Regions from separate parts of the Morganella sp. BCCO 40_0007 genome, predicted to be linked through region 1. Evidence: predicted binding sites of a transcription regulator. Region 1 holds the regulator's gene; each other region holds the start of a gene.
The links. The regulator LexA, encoded in region 1, represses DNA repair genes until DNA is damaged. The targets are predictions, from matches to a motif close to TNCTGTATGTACATACAGNA.

Region 1 (6,748 bases):
ACCGCTGTCAGTCAGCCGGATTACTGTCATCACTTTCCGCCGGTACAGATTCTTCCGGCTCCAGACTGACACTTTCGATAGTCAGACGGACTTCCGGAGACATCAGTTCTGCCAGCACGTTATAGAATTCACCGGCGTTGGCTTCAATCACATCATCATTGTCATTGATGTAGCCCTCTTCGCGCAGTGTGCTTACCAGGGTGGCAAATACCGCTTTATCGAAGAATTCCGGTGCGTTGATACCGTGCAGAACGGACAGACGCTGTGCCAGCATCCGGCTCTCTTTTTCCAGTGCGGAACGGCTGATTTCCGGAGTGGCATTCAGCAGCGACAGGGTGATCGCATAACGCTGTAATGTTTCACGGACTCCGGCCGCCAGCAGCTGTAACGGACGGATACGGGCCGGGTTGATCACCAGCATATTATCGTCACGGCGGCAGATCAGTTTCTGACTGCACAGCTCATCAATGATGGTATCGAGGATCGCCGGCAGCTCTTCCTGACTGTAACGCATAAACAGCTCGGCTTTCAGCAGCGGGTAGATCATCCCGATATGCGCACGCAGCGTTTCTGTACTGATACGACGGTGGTGGATCAGGAAACTGGTTACCAGGGATGGCAGTACCAGCATATGCAGAATGTTATTCCGGTAATACGTCATCAGAACCGCATTTTCACGCGGCAGAATGATGATGTCTCCGAGGCTGTCTTTCTCGACCTCGAACTTATTCATCTGTAATGCGTGTTCCAGCAGCTCTTCCGCACTTTTCGCCGGGGTGGTGCTGTCCGGTGAGTACGGTACATTGCGCAGGAGGCTGAGATAGCAGTCAAGCTGCTCGATCAGCTGTTCACGGGTCAGAGAGCGCTGCCGGGATGCCAGCAGTGCGGTGGTGCACAGGTTGATAGCATTGGCGGCAGCAGCATTATTGATGCTCACCATAATGTTATCAGCCAGTGATGTTGCGGTCGGCGTCAGCCAGGACGGACGTTGCGGTTCGATTGGGTCGATTGCTTCACGCCATTCCGGTACCTGTTTTGTCAGGTATTGTGACAGCGGAATCGGTTGTCCGAAGTTCACATAACCCTGACCGAGGTTGCGCAGTTTGCGCAGGCCGCGCACCATCTGCATAAACCCTTCTTTCTGCTTGGTGGCACCGCGCAGTTCTTTGGCGTAAGTACCCACTTCCATCACATGCTCATAGCCGATATACACCGGCACCAGGGTGATAGGCCGCGAGTCACCGCGCAGCATAGCCTGAAGTGTCATCGACAGTGTGCCGGTTTTCGGTTCCAGCAGACGGCCGGTACGGGAACGGCCACCTTCGACAAAGTATTCGATGGAATAACCGCGTGAGAACAGTTCACTCAGGTACTCACGGAAAACGGTGGAGTACAGCTTGTTGCCTTTGAAACTGCGGCGGATAAAGAACGCGCCGAGGCGGCGGAAAATCGGTCCCGCCGGCCAGAAATTGAGGTTAATCCCGGCCGCAATGTGCGGCGGAACCAGCCCCTGATGATAGAGCACATAAGAGAGCAGCAGGTAGTCCATATGGCTGCGGTGGCAGGGCACATATACTATCTCGTGGCCGTCCTGTGCCAGCTGACGTACCCGCTCGGCATTATGGACATTCAGTCCCTGATACAGACGGTTCCAGGTCCAGCTGAGGACACGGTCGGCCACACGCAGGGCATCATAAGTAAAGTTAGCAGCCACTTCGTTCATCATTGAAACGGCATTCTGACGTGCCTTTTCAATGGTGATTTTTTTGGCTTTAGCCTCATCTTCAACCGCTTTTTCAATCGCTTTGGATTTCAGCAGTTTACTGAACAATTCCTGGCGTACCGGCAGTTTCGGGCCGATAGCGGCCATGCGCTGGCGGGAGAAGTGAATACGCGCGACACGGGCCAGTTTATTGGCGATAATAGTGTCAGTACCGTGTTCAGAGGCCATTGCACCCATGGACACCGGCTGTGAGAACCGGACAAAACTGTCACGTCCCAGCCAGAGCACGGCGAAAAATTTCTGGATCCCGTTTAACAGACGTAAATGCGGAACACCGTGGTGCCCTTCGCGGCCCGGTGAGCGTCCGAACATCACGGAAACCGGCAGCATCTGAATATCCAGTGACGGATTATTGCGGTGCAAATCCAGGTAGGCGTGGAAAATATTGACGGAATCTTTACGCGGATTCAGGGAGTAATAACTGAACACCCGCGGGCCGTCATCAATAAAGACATAGCCCGGTAATGTGGTATTACCGATGACATTATCTTCCAGCGGGTCAGGCATTCCCTGTGCGAGACACTGGCGGCGCAGTGTCAGCAGATCCGCCTTAGAGTGATAAGGAAGAACATAGAGTGTCGGACGTTGTGTATCCAGCCCCAGTTCACTGACCGGATCCGTCGGGATCGGCTTGCTTTTTACCAATAGTTTTAATGGTAAATTCAATACGTTATAGTATATTTTACGCCAAAGTGACATAAATGTATGAAGCCTCTTGTTGACAATTCGTCTTCAGCATACCAGAAAGGCGAAGCCAGATCTGTGTTGCGTCAGCAATAAAATCACGGAAAAACGGCGGCAGTCAGCCAGATAATCAGATTATTAACAGTGACGGAAATGAAGAAAAATACCGGATTTACACGATTAATTAAAGCGGCAGGTTATTCAAAAAAGGGACTCACAGCAGCATGGAAAAATGAAGCAGCTATCCGCCAGGAGTTACTGACGCTGATCCCGGCCGTCATTATTGCGTTTGCTTTCTCTTTTACGGCGGTTGAGCGGGTTCTGCTGATCGGTTCGGTGGTGCTGGTGGTGGTCATTGAACTCATCAACAGCGCGATTGAGGCGGTGGTTGACCGCATCGGCACGGAATATCACGAACTGTCCGGGCGCGCGAAAGATATGGGCTCCGCGGCGGTACTGGTTGCCACATTACTGGGGCTGTTTATCTGGATTATGCTGTTTGTCAGCTGGTTCTCCCGCCTCTGATAGACGATTTTTTGTGAAACCTGCGGCGTAACACGTATTTTCCTCATGTTGTGGTTTCCAATCCCGGAATACCTGTATATACTCACAGTCTGACTGTATAAACAAACAGGGGGCGAAATGAAAGCACTGACGGCACGGCAGCAACAGGTCTATGACCTTGTTCGTGACCATATTTCGCAGACGGGCATGCCACCGACGCGTGCAGAAATTGCGGCACGCCTGGGTTTTCGTTCTCCGAATGCGGCGGAAGAGCATCTGAAAGCCCTGGCGCGTAAAGGCGTCATTGAGATTGTTTCCGGGGCATCCCGGGGCATCCGTCTGCTTCTGGAAGAAGAAGAGGATGAAGGTTTACCATTAATCGGCCGTGTGGCTGCGGGTGAGCCTTTATTAGCACAGGAACATATCGAAAGTCATTACCGGGTTGACCCGATGCTGTTTAAACCCAGCGCAGATTTTCTGCTGCGGGTAAATGGTATGTCAATGAAAGATATCGGTATTATGGACGGTGACTTACTTGCGGTGCATAAAACCCAGGACGTACATAACGGCCAGGTGGTGGTTGCCCGTATTGAAGATGAAGTCACGGTCAAACGGTTTAAGAAAGTGGGCAGCAAGATTGAGCTGCATGCTGAAAACGAGGAATTCAGCCCGATCGTGGTGGATTTACGGGAACAAAACTTTACTGTCGAAGGTCTGGCGGTGGGTGTGATCCGTAATAACGACTGGCACTGATTTCCGGGATATCCGTCTGAAAACGGTATCCGCTTAAAAACCACAGTATACCGGAGACGGTTACTGTGGTTTTTGTTTTTCAGCGCCCGCGTTTGCGCGGCTCATCATGTTTATGGTCATGCAGACATTTATCTCTGCGGGTACAGGATTCGATATCATAACAAGGACGGCAGTACCCGTGTGCCTCAATCACACTGTGGCGGATATGAAACTGTGCGGCATCCGCCAGCTGACTGATTTGTGAATCAATCGCCTCACCATCCCGCTCTGTCACACTATTACAGCGATCGCAGATAAACAGTACGGAAGTATGGCTGGGTTTATCAAAATGCGGGCACATCACAAAGCTGTTTGTGGACTCAATTTTATGAATAAACCCCTGCTCCAGCAGAAACTCCAGACCGCGGTAGATTGTCGGCGGTTTTGCCTGTGGTTCTGTTTCGCGCAGCAGATCCAGCAGTTCATAAGCGCTGATAGCACCGGGCTGACCGGCAATCAGTTGCAGAATGGATTTTCGCTGAGAAGTCATGCGTACACTGCGTGACAGACACAGCGCCTCTGCTTTTTTTAATACAGTTTGAATATCAACAGGTTGCATGACATCACCTTCCGCTAATCAATAAATATATGAACAGCCCACTCTAACATGAATTCCGGCAGAATAACTGTTATCCGCGCTATTTTGTCAAAAAAGGGGTGCCAATTCAGGGCAAATTATGGTGAATTGTTGGTGCGAACACATAAAGAGCACATGATAATAAAACGGAGTCCTGAATGAGTATCGAAACGGTTCGTGCCTGGTTTGGCACGCATGCCCCGGATGTCACGATTATTGAAACTGCACAGCCGACCGCGACGGTCACCCAGGCTGCGGAAGTTCACGGTGTCCGCCCCGGCCAGATCTGTAAAACACTGTCTTTTAAGCTGACGGATGATAACGCTATTCTGATTGTAATGGCGGGGGATGCCCGGCTGGATAATAAAAAATTCAAAACACAATTCGGCTGTAAGGCCAAAATGCTGAATGCGGAAGAGGTGATGCACTTTACCGGCCATCCGGTCGGCGGCGTCTGTCCGTTCGGGTTATCTGTACCACTGACGGTTTATGCGGATCATTCACTTCGTGAGTATGACACGGTATTACCGGCTGCGGGTTCGGCTAATTCTGCTGTCCGGCTGACACCCGAGCGGCTGGCGGAGCTGACAAACGCGCAGTGGCTGGATGTCACGACGCTGCCGGTATAAACCAGACCGGCATGCAGCGCCACATCAGCGGCGCTGCATCATGTCAGTGTTCAGGCGGACGGAAATCCGGTTCTGTATTCACACCGGCGTCGGTACTGCCGGTGTGCCCGTTCTCATCAGGCAGATGGTGGCGGGTAAAGAAAAGCAGGCTGTCTTCTATAAAGTAATAAGGTGAGACACCGAAGACCTGAGAGATCCTCAGTATGATTTCCAGTGAAATTTTAGTGCTGCCGATTTCATAGCGGGAGATTTGCTGTTGTGATACACCAATCAGGTTACCCAGTTCTGTCGATGTGACACCGGTGATCCTGCGTATTTTCCGGATTTGCCCGCCGATGATCTTGTACATTTCGTTAATGCTGGTGTTCAGGTTACTATCTGTTTTATTGCTCATTATCATCTGTCAGTCTGGTTAAACAATAACATATTAATGTTTGTCAAATTAAAATTTATTCTTCATCACAACCAATTTCATCAAAAAAATAATTAACATTAATATTCAGTATGTCCGCGAGCATTAATAGTTTATCCAGAGGAATTAAGCTCGCTCCCGTTTCATAGCGGGATAATTGCTGTTGTGAGATATTAATTTTTATTGAAAGCTCTTTACCTGTCAGACAGTTTTTTAGCCTCTGACATTTTATTCTGCCGCCAATAAACATTGCCAACTCATATTTATCATATATTGTCATAAATTATGAAGATAAATGGTTGTCATTAATAATATTGAAATTTAACTTGACGTATTTGTTTCCTCAAATGGTTTCTTTAAAAAGTATAATCGATACCCTTTTAATATGTAATAGATACAAAAAATCAACAAACACGAAACAATAAGAACGAAAATACGATATGGAAGCACGATAACCTCAGCTATTTCATATTGTTATAAAGAATACCCGGTTTTTAACATCTTACATGAATGATGAGTAAGGGGAATATTCTGATATTTAGTCGGGATTATACCTAATATAAAGATATTGATGCTGGTTTTGAGTTGAAAATGGTTAAATTAACTGCCTTTTCATACTTTGGCGGAATGGCAGACAGGGCGTAAGTGTGATTGCGGTCTTACAACATTGCAGGTGATAGTTTGTTAAATTCCCGGACGGCATTATGAGAAAAGAAAAAGACAAAAATATCTGAATGTTTCTGTAAAATACATAAATCAGGCTGGTAATTCTTGTCAGTAATTGTATTAATGTGTAATTTTATATTTACTTATAAAATAAGTAACGTCCGGGTTACTGACCGCCTTATTTAATAATAAAATGACGTTTGATTATAATTTCATTGTATAACGAAATATATAACATTATTTTTCTTTTAATTCACGGGGTTAGTTATTGATGGTAGTTGTAAAAAACAACAATAACGTGTATTTTTTGCTGTCGGAAGATGATGAGTGAAGTTCAACGATATGCGGAATTTATTGTTTTTGTTGTTAGTTATTGTGTTATTAGGGCCGTTGGGTATTGATCTTTATTTACCGGCTATTCCGGCTATTGCAAAAGGGCTGGGCAGCAGTGAGTCATTGATTCAGTCAACTATCTCGTTGTTTATCCTTATATTAGGTGCGGGTCAGCTGATTTCCGGTTATCTTGCGGATAAATTCGGCCGCAGACCGATGGCGATGGCGGGGATGGTATTGTATATCGCCGGTTCCCTGACCGCGGCATTTGCCGTTACTCCGGCGATGTTTATTGCTTCCCGGTTAATCCAGGGGGCGGGGGTCTGCTGTACCTCGGTGGTGGCGTTTACCTGTGTCCGGGACTGCTT
Region 2 (6,748 bases), on a different contig from region 1:
ATCCCCGCCGGTGGCCAGCAATCCGTCCGGATCGGTCAGCGCGTGCTCAACCGGCGGAAAGAGAAGTTCCTCATTCAGCTGATAGAATGGCATCTGATTCCCCGGTCATGGCCGGCATACGGTTCACAAACTGATAATAACGGCCTCTGCGCGCCAGCAGCGCGTCGTGAGTGCCTTGTTCGGCTATCTGCCCGCCATCCATCACGCACAGCGTGTCCATGTGTTCCAGGCCCTGCAAACGGTGGGTGATAATAAGCATCGTCCGGTCGCGGCCGATTTCCCGCAGCAGAGCGAGAATATGCTGCTCAGTATCCGCATCAAGCCCTTCTGTCGGTTCATCGAGCAGCAGGAACGGCGCATTGTGGAGCAGGGCACGGGCGATCCCGAGACGACGCTGCTCACCGCCGGAGAGCAGACGCCCGCCTTCACCGATCCAGGCATTCAGTCCCTGGTCGTTATCCAGCAGGTTTTCCAGCCCGACCTGGGCCAGTACCGCATTCAGCTGCGCATCTGTTGCTTCATTATCCCCGATCCGCAGATTGCCGCGCAGTGTGTTATTGAACACATGAATACGTTGCGGAACGACGGCCATCAGCGACCGGAGTGTATTTTCATCATAAGCGGCAATCGGCTGGTCATTCAGGCGGATTTCACCCTCACTGACATCCCATGCACGGGTCAGCAACTGCAACAGGGTGGATTTCCCGCAGCCGGTTTTGCCGAGCAGAGCGAAATGTTCCCCGGCGCGGAGAGTCAGGGAGATATCTTTCAGCACCGGCAGCGGTTGTCCCGGATAGGTAAAACCAACGCCGCTGAGGCTGACACTGACCTGTGCGGATGCCGCCGGACCGGTGGCCGGGAAGGTGACTTCCGGTTTGGTGTCAACAATCTGCGAGACGCGCTCAGCAGAGGTCATTACCTGGCCGAGATGCTGGAACGCGACCGCCACCGGGCCTAATGCTTCAAATGCCGCCAGCGCGCAGAATACAAACAGGGCGATAATGGCTCCGCCCTCACGGTACGGCCAGCTGACCCCGGAGGCCATCCACAGCATCAGTGCAACGGCAAACCCGGTCGCCAGAATAATCACGGCCTGGGAAAGCCCGGTCAGTCCGGCCTGGCGCTGCTGCTGTATCAGCCAGCGTTGTTCTGTTTCAGCAAGCTGATCACGGAAACGGGGCTGCGCGCCAAAAATAGTCAGTTCAGCCTGTCCCTGCAACGCACTGGTCAGCAGGGTACGGTATTGCGCCCGCAGTGTCGTCAGCTGTATGCCTATTGGCTTACCGGCAGAGTAGAACACCACCGGCAGGGCAAACAGCAGGAAGGTCATAAACCCGCCCAGTGCATATGCGAGAGTCAGATCGAGAAAACCCAGCCCGAATGTCAGTACCGCAATTACCACCAGCGCGGCAACAATCGGAGAAATGACCCGCAGATAGAGATGATCCAGCGTTTCCACATCCCCGACCAGCCGGTTGAGCAATTCTCCCTGACGGAAGCGGGCGATGCTGCCCGGTGTCAGCGGCAGGATTTTCTCAAAAGCAAATACCCGCAGGTGTTTCAGCACACGGAACGTGGCATTGTGGCTGACCAGCCGCTCCGCATAGCGTCCGGCGGTACGGGAGATAGCCGCACCGCGTACCCCGGCGGCAGGCAGCATATAGTTAAAAAAGGCAATCCCCGGCACACCGGCAATCGCCGTTCCGGCCAGGAACCAGCCGGACAGCGTCAGCAGGCCGATACTGGCGAGCAGGGTGGCAATCGCCAGCAGTATCCCGAGCGTCAGCAGGAACCAGTGGCGGCGGTAGAGGGCTAAAAACGGCAGTAAAACACGCATAATTACAGATCCCCCGTCCGGTGTGACAACAGCTGTGCAAAGGCACCCTGCTGTTGTTGCAGGGCGGCATAACTTCCCTGTTCAGTAATCAGACCTTTATCCATCACCCAGACTTCATCGTAGTCACGGGTCTCTTCCAGCAGGTGCGTCACCAGCAGGGTTGTCTGCTGACGGGCGGCATCATTCAGGGCATGCATCACACGCTCCTCACTGTGCGCGTCCAGACTGGCGGACGGCTCATCCAGCAGCAGCAGATGACACGGATTGAGCAGGGCACGCGCCACGGCAATCCGTTGCGCCTGGCCGACAGAGAGCCGGGCGGCATTATCCCCGACCACGGTATTCACACCGTCAGGCAGGGAACCGATAAAGTCGGTCACATAGGCTTTTTCCATCACCGCATTAATTTCGTCCTGAGCGGCATCCGGACGGCTCAGGCGGATATTGTCCAGAATGGTTTGTTCCGGCAGATGCGGGTTTTGTCCCACCCAGCTCAGTTGCGCCCGCCAGCTTTCCGGGCGGATGTCACGCAGTTCCTGCTGATTAATCCGGATACTGCCTTCATACGGCAGAAAACCGAGCAGCAGATTGAGTAGTGAGCTTTTTCCTGCACCACTCTGGCCGACAAGCGCGATACGCTGCCCGGCATTCAGGGTGAAGGTCAGCGGCCCGGCCAGTTTTTCCCCGGACGGGGCAAAAATCACCAGATCGGTTGCCGTGACAGAAATCTGCTCTGCCGGTGCCAGCGGTTCGGTGCCCGGTAATTCATCCGCATTATTCTCCGCAGATAGCAGGGTTACCAGCGATTCCGCGGCTCCGACGGCTTGTGCTTTGGCGTGGTAGTAGGTGCCGAGGTCGCGCAGCGGCTGGAAAAACTCCGGCGCCAGGATCAGGGCGATAAACCCGGCAAACAGCGTGACGCCCACGCCGTAACTGCCGAAATTCAGTTCGCCGAGGTAGGAGAAACCAAAATAGACCGCGACCACCGCAATTGAGATCGCCGCGAAAAACTCCAGTACGGCGGAGGAGAGGAACGCCATGCGCAGCACTTCCATGGTGCGCGAACGGAAATCTTCGGTGGCATCATCAATCTGTTTCACTTCCTCACGGCCGCGGTGGAAAAAGCGGATCGTTTCCAGTCCGCGCAGACGGTCGAGAAAATCGCCGCTCAGACGGCTCAGTGCCAGGAAGTTACGGCGGTTGGCATCGGCGGCTCCTAAGCCGACCAGTGCCATAAAGACGGGGATCAGCGGTGCCGTTACCAGCAGAATCAGCGCCGCAACCCAGTTGATCGGGAACAGGGTGATCAGAATCATCAGCGGAATGATGGCGGACAGCGTCATCTGGGGCAGATAGCGGGAATAGTAATCCTGCATATCGTCAATCTGTTCGAGAATAATGGTCGCCCAGCTGCCTGCCGGTTTGCCTTTTACCCGCACCGGACCGAGTTGTTCCAGTTTATCCAGCACAGTACGGCGGATTTCACGTCTCACCACCTGCCCGCAGATAAAACCGACCCGTTCGCGGATCGCAGCGACAACCGCGCGGGCAATAAACAGTATGATTAGTACAGTGAACGGAGTGAGGAGCTGTTCGCGGGGCGTATGCTCCATGATGAGGGACTGAAGGAGAACAGCGAGGCACCAGGCCTGGCCGATAATCAGTAAACCGCTGAGTACACCCAGCAACATCGAGAGGCGCAACCATCGCCGTGCCGGTGCCGCCTGATGCTTTAACCAGCGGACGAGTTCTGACTGTCTTGATTTATCCATTTTTTCTGTATGCAGGTGATAAGTAAAAATTTGGCTGAAATCAGCAGGATAATGCCATGGTACACGAAAAGGCGCTACAGATATAGCGCCCTGATAATGCTGGATTATTTGTCAGCGAGGCTGTCAAGATAGCGCTCGGCATCCAGTGCGGCCATGCACCCGGTTCCCGCGGAGGTAATCGCCTGGCGGTAGACATGATCCATCACGTCACCGGCGGCAAACACACCCGGCACAGATGTCTGAGTGGCATTGCCGTGTGTGCCGGACTGAACACGGATATAGCCGTTTTCCAGATCCAGATGTCCTTCAAAAATACCGGTATTCGGGCTGTGGCCGATAGCGATAAAGCAGCCCATCACCGGCAGCTCTTCCGTTGCATCACTTTGGGTATCACGCAGACGGACAGCGGTCACGCCCATCTGGTCACCGAGCACTTCATCCAGTGTGCGGTCAGTATGCAGAACGATATTGCCGTTCTGGACTTTGTCCATCAGACGGCTGAACAGTATTTTTTCCGCGCGGAAGCTGTCACGGCGGTGGATCAGATGCACTTCTGACGCGATATTGGAGAGATACAGCGCCTCTTCCACAGCGGTGTTACCGCCGCCGACAACCGCCACTTTCTGGTTACGGTAGAAAAAGCCGTCACAGGTGGCGCAGGCAGACACACCACGGCCTTTGAAGGCTTCTTCTGACGGCAGGCCGATATAACGGGCGGATGCGCCTGTGGCGATAATCAGCGCGTCACAGGTGTAGGTATTTTCCCCGGTCAGGGTAAACGGGCGTTTGCTGAAATCCACTTCCGTGATGTAATCGTTGATGATTTCAGTCTCAAATTTTTCAGCATGCGCCTGCATACGTTCCATCAGGCCCGGTCCGGTCAGACCTTCCGGGTCTCCCGGCCAGTTTTCCACGTCAGTGGTGGTGGTTAACTGACCGCCGACTTCCACCCCGGTAATCAGCACCGGCTTTAAATTCGCCCGTGCCGCATAAACGGCAGCGGTATATCCGGCAGGGCCGGAACCCAGAATAATTAATTTACTGTGTCGGGTTGCGTTCATGAACACCTCATTAACAAAATGGCAAAAAAGCGTGTACAGGATTGTAGGAGAAACGGGGGGTTAAAAAAAGGAATAAAAACGGCAGAGCACAAAATCGAAATGAGCCGGAAATGAGTCGGTTTTCAGGTTATTGTACGAAAAAGTGATTATTCAGAAGATTCCTAAGTTGTTTGAATATCACACCAAAAGCACGCCGTATTTGTCAGCGAAACGTTTTTCTGCCATTTTCTTCAACAGGTTGTTCTGATTTTTGTTCATTTGCTTTGACAATCGGCTGCGCATTTGCGAAAACATCAGTGTAAGAGATTTTTATCCGTCAGGTTAATACATCCTGTTACACCGGCGATGTGTTTGTCCTGATGACGAAGCGTGGTAATTTCAGCTTACGACTACAGCGATAATAATCTGAATGTTCCGGTAAACTGGCGCCGGTTGCGTATTCTTATAATCAGAAATGCAAAGATTAGCCTGAAAACATGTTTTCCGATGCTGATTTTGTTCTGTCAGGTAAGGGAAGTGTTATGGGTGTGGGAAAATAGTAAATAAGAGAGATAACGAGATGATTGATAACAAAAAGCGTCCGGGTAAAGATCTTGACAGAATCGACAGGAATATTCTTAACGAATTGCAGAAAGATGGCCGTATCTCTAACGTCGAACTCTCCAAACGTGTGGGTCTGTCACCGACTCCGTGTCTGGAACGTGTCCGTCGTTTAGAGCGTCAGGGCTTTATCACCGGGTATACCGCACTGCTGAATCCGCACTATCTGGATGCATCTCTGCTGGTATTCGTGGAGATTACCCTTAACCGCGGCGCTCCGGATGTCTTTGAGCAATTCAACACTGCAGTTCAGAAGCTGGAAGAGATTCAGGAATGTCACTTGGTTTCCGGTGATTTTGACTACCTGTTGAAAACTCGTGTGCCGGACATGTCCGCTTACCGCAAACTGCTGGGTGAAACTCTTCTGCGTCTGCCGGGCGTGAATGACACCCGCACCTATGTGGTGATGGAAGAGGTCAAACAAAGTAACCGTCTGGTCATCAAGACCCGTTAATTTGTTTCCTGCGTCATGTGCAAAACGGGATAAATCAGGTACACTCCTGTTTATGCATACAGTTTCAACGCTGAGCTACCCTCAGCGTTGTTCCGTTTTACTGACAGGAAAAACCGGACGTTGCGTCAGGAAATGAGATGAGCCAGGAATATACAGAAGACAAACACATTAAATTCAGAAAAATCAGCAGCGGCCGCCGGTTGCTGGAAGCCGTCCTTATTGTGATCGGGTTGTGCGCCGTCTTTCTGCTGGTTGCCCTTTTATCGTTTAATCCGTCAGACCCGAGCTGGTCCCAGACAAACTGGCATGAGCCGGTGAAAAATCTGGCAGGCAGTATCGGTGCCTGGTTTGCGGATATTCTTTTTTCCGCCTTTGGCATACTGGCTTACACCGTTCCCCCGCTGATGATTCTGGGGTGCTGGTCGGCCTTCCGCAGTAATGAAAATAAAGATTACGTAGACTTTTTCTCACTCTCGATGCGTATCATCGGGGGACTGACCCTTATCCTCTCATCCTGTGCTCTCGCCTCCCTGAATGTGGATGATATGCAGAACTTTGCTGCGGGCGGGGTGATAGGCAGTTTATTCAGTTCGGCGCTGATGCCGTGGTTTAATGCACTCGGCGCGACACTCGCGCTGCTCAGTTTGTGGGCGGTTGGCCTGATGCTGCTGACCGGCTGGTCGTGGATCACTATCGCCGAAAAAACCGGCGCGGCCGTTCTTTCACCGATTACCTTCCTCACCAATCATTCCCGTGACCGTTATGACGACCAGTATGACGATCAATATTACGACGACCGTGAATATGAGGATGATGACGAATACGATGATGACGAAGACGCTGATGAGCAAAAAACGCACAGCAGCATACCGCAAACAGCTGCTGCCGCTGCGGCACTGACTGCCGTTGCGCCTGACAGTGATGCACAGACTCAGACCGCACAGTACCGTGAATACGATGATGAGGATGATGTGTTATTTTCCGCGCCGAATGCGGCGGAACTGGCTAAGCAGACTCATTATGA
Region 3 (6,748 bases), on a different contig from region 1:
CCGAAAACGTTACCGGTACCGGTATTCTGATACTGGGACCAACCTAATTTACCACCGGCATACCAGGTATTGTCTTTTGGAGCTGCCTGCGCAACGCTTGCGAAAGCTGCCACTGCCACTGCTACTGCGATAGCTGTCTTTTTCATTTTACGCCTCGTTATCATCCAAATTGGCTCTGGCTTAAATAGCCTTATTTTTGCCTTTGGTTTTTAAAAATAGTCAGGGATTATGTGCACTATTTAGCAAATAGCTCCCAACAGGGAATTTTAAGCACTACCTTAACGGTGTAAAGTCTACAGCGAACTTTAAAAGTTACAAGCCTGTCCGGCAGAATTCGACTAAAAAAATGTAAAAAACTGTACTGATTCATAAACATACAAAATAGTCAATTTCTTTGGATATTTGACTTAACGCGTTGAAATAGTGCAATTTTATTAATGAAGCAGAGCAAATGATACGGGCTTGTAAAAAAGACTGAGAATATTCTTAATTTTCCTCAATGATAAGGGAAAGAATGAATTTGTAAGGTATTCAGTTGTCGTGCGACAGGGGTATTCGCATGATGCCATTCCCGGGGACGCATAATAAAGCCGAGACAACTGCCCTGTTCCGCAGCGCGCTGTAACCGGATATTTTCCTGCTCAGTCAGCACCGGCAGCCAGCCCAGAACCACACTGTAATTACCGCTGGCCAGTGCTTTCTCCATTGCGGCAACACTGTTGATTTCCTGAATACGGGACAACTGCATTACTTTATCACCCGGCAGATGGTTCTGGGATAACCAGCTGCGGTTAAGTTTTGCCCCCGGTGAGAGCCATAACAGCCAGCGGGATTCCCCGGCAAGCTGACGTAATAAAGGAAGCAGAATATGAGTCAGAACGATATCATTATTGCGATAAACCAGTTCGCTGACCATTCCGTCCTGACGGCTTTCCCCCGCAGGAGCGGGTGACACGGATGCCGGTGTTACAGGGAAGTATTCCCGGGTTGCCTGCTGGCGCATAGTTAACCTCACATAGTGATACTGTATATGTATACAGTATAATCCAATTTCGCTCAGATCAAGTAAATTTTTTCCATACAACTCGCAAAATTCAGGTTTGCCGGACACAAATACGAATTTATCGTTGGCAATCGGGGAAACATTCCTTATTTTGTGGCGACAGCTGAGCTCAGTCAGGGAATGACACAACGATACGTTTAACCTGCTTTCAAAGGACTGATAATATGAAGGATTATTTGAAATTGTCAGATGTTCAGTTTGATCGTCTTCAACACAGCACACAACCGTTCGGCCGTATACGTCTGAAATCACAATTCGGGTGTATGGGATTATCCATCGACCGGGTCACTTTCGCGCTGATAGCCAACAGCCAGCTCTGGCTGAAAAGTACAGAAGCCACCCGGGAATTATTCTGCCGGCTGGATCTGAGCGACCGGTTCACTTATCCCAAGCGGATCCTGCCGATGCGGATTAATTATTACCGTGTACCGGATGCGGTATGGCAGTGTCCCCAGCAGTGTGAGTTCCTTTTTTACCAGACCTACCTGCATGCCCGGGCGCATGCACAGTCACGGCAGCAGTTGCCGTCACGGATTAAAGATCTGCCTAATGTGGACAGGGCCCTGGAACGCCGCTTGTGGCAGGCGGGTATCCGCCGGGTGGATGATCTCTATCTGCTGGGGGCCAAAGCCAGTTTCCTGAAGGTCAAAGCCCGGCCGCAGAATGAGCTGAAATTACTGTTCGCCATCGCGGGGGCGATTGAGGGGTGTCACAGTGCAGTATTGCCGAAGGCACTGCGTGAGGATCTTATCCACTGGCACGGCAGGCTGAATTAACCGGTATGGCCATCCCGGGGAATGTTACCGTCCCCGGGCCGGGATTATCCGTTCTGCGTATCATCCGCCGCAATGTTTTTTTTGCGGCGGAACCGTCCGGTGGCCGGCGGCAGAGCTTGCTCTTTGTCATTTATCTGCCGGATAAGCCCGGTAATGTCCGGTGTCAGACCGAGTAACAGACGGATTTGTTCCAGTACCAACTGCTCGGTACTGTGGTTATCACCGGTACATTTATCCAGACGCTGTGCCAGTGCATCCGCAATCGCCTGAATCCGCAACTCTTCCCGGTGTCCTTTTTGCAGAGCTGTCTCGATATAACGGATGGCGTCGTTCAGCAGACGCAGAATAGTGTCATCCGTGAGTTTGGTCCGGTGGGCACCGAGAGCGGAAATATAACTGAGCAGCGTATGGTTCAGGCAGAGCAGGCGGAATGCTTCATCCTGTGATGTGCGGTAGCTGCTCGGCTCTGAGGATATATTGGCCACAACAGAGGCAAATTCCCCGTCGCTGATATGCGCATCGCGGCGGGCAACCCGGTATTCCAGGCTGTCACTTTTGCCGTTGTAATACTGTTGCAGTATTTGTTCCAGATAGCGGCCGTTTGCCTGCATGGTACGGTCAATGACCAGCGGGAGCTGACGGTATTTCCAGTCCGGCCAGATATAACTGACCGCAAACCAGGCGAGCCCGCAACCGATTATGGTATCAATAATGCGGTGAATCGCGATATCAAACCCCTCGCCCAGCAGGTTGAAACTGAACAGCACCAGCAGGGTGATAAATATCGTTGCCTGGGCATACTGACTGGTACGGAACACAAAGAACATCAGTCCGGACAGTACCATCAGAATAAGCTGTCCTTCATAAGAAGGCACAAAATACATGACCGGCAGGCCGATCAGTATCCCCGCCAGTGTCCCGGTGATACGCAGCATCAGGCGGCGTCGTGTGGCGCTGTAGTTAGGCTGGCAGACAAACAGACTGGTCAGCATAATCCAATAACCGCGGGTTAAATCAAAGGTCAGAATGATAGCGTAACCGGCACACAGCAGCAGTGACATCCGGATGGCGTGGCGGAACAGGGCTGAACGCGGTGTCAGGTTCTGCCGGACACGTGCCCAGATATCACGCAGTCCCTGTAAGTTTTCGTTGGACAGCCGGGCATCTTCCTGCATCTTTTCAGCCGGCAACTGAGTCTGCTCCGCAGTCAGACCTTTCAGCTGGGAATCGACCCCGCGCAGGTTGGTCAGCAGATGGCGCAGTGCCATGACACTGCTGTTGCCGGGTTTTTGCTGTTCCAGCAGATTCAGGGAGTTTTCCAGATAAGAGAACGTCCGTTCAAAGCGCGGATTATGATGATATTTTCGGCGCTGCAAAATGGCCTGTGCCACCGCGGCGCAGGCATGTCCCTGCATTGTCATCAGCCGCTGGAAACGGAACATGATATCGCTGTAGCGCAGTTCGTTACTTAAATTCTGATACTGGATATGGGATGAACTCGCCCGCTCATGAATATCCTGGGCGACAAAGTAATAATGAAGCGCATGGCGGGTACTGCGCTGCCCGCGATCGCCTTTGAGACGGGAGAACAGCGTGGTTTTCGCCTGATGCATGGCGTCGGTCAGCGCACTGTTTGCCATGGCCAGTTCAAAAACAGATTGCTGATAATCTTCTTCGATATCCGGATCAAACAGGTTGGCTTTTGCCTCCAGATAGCCGGAGAGCTGCATATAATAGCGGGCAAGGTTATCCTGAAGGGGGCGGACAGGAAAAAACAGATGCCCGGTCAGGGTCAGCAGGTTGTACCAGACCGCCCCTGTCAGCAGTAACAGCGGTTGCTGATACCAGTCATCAAACAGGTTTTTTCCCAGCATCGTGTAAATGGCGATCAGCAGTGCCCCGAAAGCAATGGTGGCGTAACGCTGACCGAGCGCTCCCAGCAGAATAAACCCGCTGGTTGATACGGCCAGCCCGGCCATAAACAGGAGATGGTGGTCATACAGCAGTTCAATTGACGCAGAGGCGACAAAGAAAGAGATCAGCGTGATAAACAGATTACGCAGGCGTCCGGCAAGCCGGTCATCGAGGTCTGTCAGTGCGGCGGCCACCATCCCGAGCGTCAGGGCGATAGTGACTTTCGGCGGCATGTGCAGCAGCCACGGCACCAGAGTGGTACCGGTCAGCGCAATCAGAATGCGGAAATAGTAAAGAAAATTACTGTTATAAATATACCGGCTGAAGCCGGAAAACGCTGCAAGCACAATAACCTCAATGAGTCAGAATACCCTTAACGGGAATTTGGCAGTAAACTAATGACATCTTTACTGTAATATGGCAATGGTATGGCGCTGGCATACGTTTTACCACATCTGGTTTTATCACATATTGATTTCAATCTTGTAACGGTGCGGAACACATGGAATTAAAATCAACACAAATGGGGCAGACACTGGCCCGGCATCCTTACAACCGCGTGCGGTTACTCAACGCAGGTATCGAAGTCAGCGGGGCAAAACACCGGTATGTTATTCCTTTCAATGAGTTAATCAATATCCAATGTAAACGCGGCATTGTCTGGGGTGAACTGGAGTTTGAACTGCCGGATGAGCAGGTTGTGCGTCTGCATGGTACTCAGTGGCAGGAAACTCAGGCGTTTTATCAGTATGTTACTGATATCTGGTCGCGCTGGAGTGACGAAATGAGTGTGGTCAGCGCAGGCGTGCTGGATAAACAGGTCAGTGAAATTAACGCGGTTATTCAGGCCGATCGCTGGCTGACACAGCCGGAAAGTCAGAAACTGCATGACAGTATTCTGCGTACCTTTGCGGCACTGCCGCTGCCCCGTGCCCGTCTGACCGGTTTTGATAACTGCGCGCCGTCATATCAGTTTTGTCTGGACTGGCTCACTCATACAGATGAAAAACGCCGTCAGCGTAACCGGGAATGGACAGAACAATGCCTCGAAACGTATGCGGATTTCTTTGCCAATATTGAATCCTCCCCGCTGAATACCTCGCAGTGTGAGGCGGTGGTCAACGGTGAACCATCCGTGCTGGTGCTGGCCGGAGCAGGGAGCGGCAAAACATCGGTGCTGGTGGCGCGGGCGGGCTGGCTGCTGCGCCGTCAGCAGGCGTTACCGGAACAGATCCTGATGCTGGCTTTCGGGCGGCAGGCGGCGGATGAAATGAATGAGCGTATTCAGCGCTGTCTGCATACGGAAGATATCCGCAGCAAAACGTTTCATGCTCTGGCGCTGCATATTATCCGCGAGGCATCCAATAAATCGCCGGTGATCAGTGAGCTGGAAAGCGATACGGCTGCCCGTCATGAACTGATTAAATCGGTCTGGCAGACTCAGTGCCGTGAGAAAAAAGCGCAGGCAAAAGGCTGGTGTGAACTTATCACCGGCAGTATGAACTGGCGGGTGGATGAGGGCGAATACTGGGAAGATGACAGCCTGTGCCGCCGCATCGTGCCGAGAATTGATCGCTGGCTGAGCCTGATGCGCATGAACGGCGGCAGCCAGAAAGTGATGATTGAATCCGCACCGCCGGATATCGCTGCGGAATTCACAAAGCAAATCAAACTGATGGCTCCGTTTTTAAAAGCCTGGAAAACGGCTCTGAAAGAAGAGGGAGCGACAGACTTCTCCGGGCTTATCCATCAGGCGGTGAATCTGATTGAGAAAGGGCGGTTTATTTCGCCGTGGAAAGCAGTGCTGGTGGATGAATTCCAGGATATCTCTCCGCTGCGGGCAAAACTGATCCACGCGTTGCGGGCCCAGAATCCGCAAACCACATTATTTGCTGTCGGTGATGACTGGCAGGCGATTTACCGTTTCAGTGGCGCGGAACTGACGCTGACCACCGATTTCAGTGCTGTTTTCGGCGATGGCGGCCGGTGTGCGCTGGATACCACATACCGGTTTAACAGCCGTATCGGTGAAATCGCCAACGGCTTTATTCAGTGCAATCCGCAACAACTGAATAAACCGCTTAACAGCCTGACGAAAGGGGATAAGAAAGCCGTTCTGTTACTGCCGGACAATCAGCTGGAGGCACTGCTGAATAAAATGAGCGGCTATGTGACAGAAGCGGAAACGATCCTGATTCTGGCACGTTATCACCATCTGAAACCGGATATTCTGTCGCTGGCCGCAACCCGCTGGCCGCATCTTACTATCCGCTTTATGACTATACATGCCTCAAAAGGGCAGCAGGCGGATTATGTCATTATTACCGGGCTGACGGATGAACGGGACGGTTTCCCCGCAGCTGCGCGGGAATCGGTGATTGAACAGGGACTGCTGCCGCGGGAAGAGGAATTTATGCACGCCGAGGAGCGCCGCCTGATGTATGTGGCACTGACACGGGCGAAAAAACAGGTCTGGCTGCTGTATGACAAAGACTCGCCGTCCTGTTTTGCGGAAGAACTGGCGGATATGGGTGTCAGCCGGGTGAAAAAGCCCTGAACGGGGAAGATGCGGCGGGGGAGGTTCACCGCCGCCACACGCGGTTACTGAGTCCGCTCACTTAAATAGCGGTTGTAATCCGGAATAACAATATCCACATCATTATCGAAATCCGGTGAGTGAATAATAAAATCGGCGGTGGACATATTGGTCGCCACCGGGATATTCCAGACGGTCGCCAGACGCAGCAGGGCTTTTACATCCGGATCATGCGGTACCGCATTGAGCGGATCCCAGAAGAAAATCAGCACATCAATTTTCCCTTCCGCAATCATTGACCCTATCTGCTGATCCCCGCCCATCGGGCCGCTCAGCATACCGGTGATTTCAAGTCCTGTTTCGCGGCTGATAAGCTTGCCGGTCGTACCGGTGGCGAACAGTTCGTGGCTCTCTAATTTAGCCTGATTGCGCTTAACCCAGTCCAGTAATTTGGATTTA

Region 2: a site for LexA is predicted at 5,769-5,788, ahead of R5268_RS03020 (DNA translocase FtsK 4TM domain-containing protein). Genes of this name have one in related genera too.
Region 3: a site for LexA is predicted at 1,023-1,042, ahead of sulA (SOS-induced cell division inhibitor SulA). Genes of this name have one in related genera too.

The regions. Positions count from the first base shown of each region.
Region 1 is NZ_JAVBIN010000016.1:16,510-23,257, forward strand. It holds gene plsB (glycerol-3-phosphate 1-O-acyltransferase PlsB) at 8-2,482, opposite strand; gene R5268_RS17760 (diacylglycerol kinase) at 2,621-2,992, shown strand; gene lexA (transcriptional repressor LexA) at 3,110-3,724, shown strand; gene zur (zinc uptake transcriptional repressor Zur) at 3,804-4,322, opposite strand; gene R5268_RS17775 (YbaK/EbsC family protein) at 4,499-4,969, shown strand; gene R5268_RS17780 (helix-turn-helix domain-containing protein) at 5,013-5,363, opposite strand; gene R5268_RS17785 (helix-turn-helix domain-containing protein) at 5,419-5,661, opposite strand; gene R5268_RS17790 (multidrug effflux MFS transporter) at 6,390-6,748, shown strand, end outside.
Region 2 is NZ_JAVBIN010000002.1:216,033-222,780, reverse strand. It holds gene aat (leucyl/phenylalanyl-tRNA--protein transferase) at 1-93, opposite strand, end outside; gene cydC (heme ABC transporter ATP-binding protein/permease CydC) at 71-1,837, opposite strand; gene cydD (heme ABC transporter permease/ATP-binding protein CydD) at 1,840-3,609, opposite strand; gene trxB (thioredoxin-disulfide reductase) at 3,714-4,670, opposite strand; gene lrp (leucine-responsive transcriptional regulator Lrp) at 5,230-5,724, shown strand; gene R5268_RS03020 (DNA translocase FtsK 4TM domain-containing protein) at 5,862-6,748, shown strand, end outside.
Region 3 is NZ_JAVBIN010000002.1:134,347-141,094, reverse strand. It holds gene ompA (porin OmpA) at 1-146, opposite strand, end outside; gene sulA (SOS-induced cell division inhibitor SulA) at 497-1,003, opposite strand; gene R5268_RS02730 (TfoX/Sxy family DNA transformation protein) at 1,228-1,839, shown strand; gene yccS (YccS family putative transporter) at 1,884-4,100, opposite strand; gene helD (DNA helicase IV) at 4,256-6,310, shown strand; gene R5268_RS02715 (methylglyoxal synthase) at 6,355-6,748, opposite strand, start outside.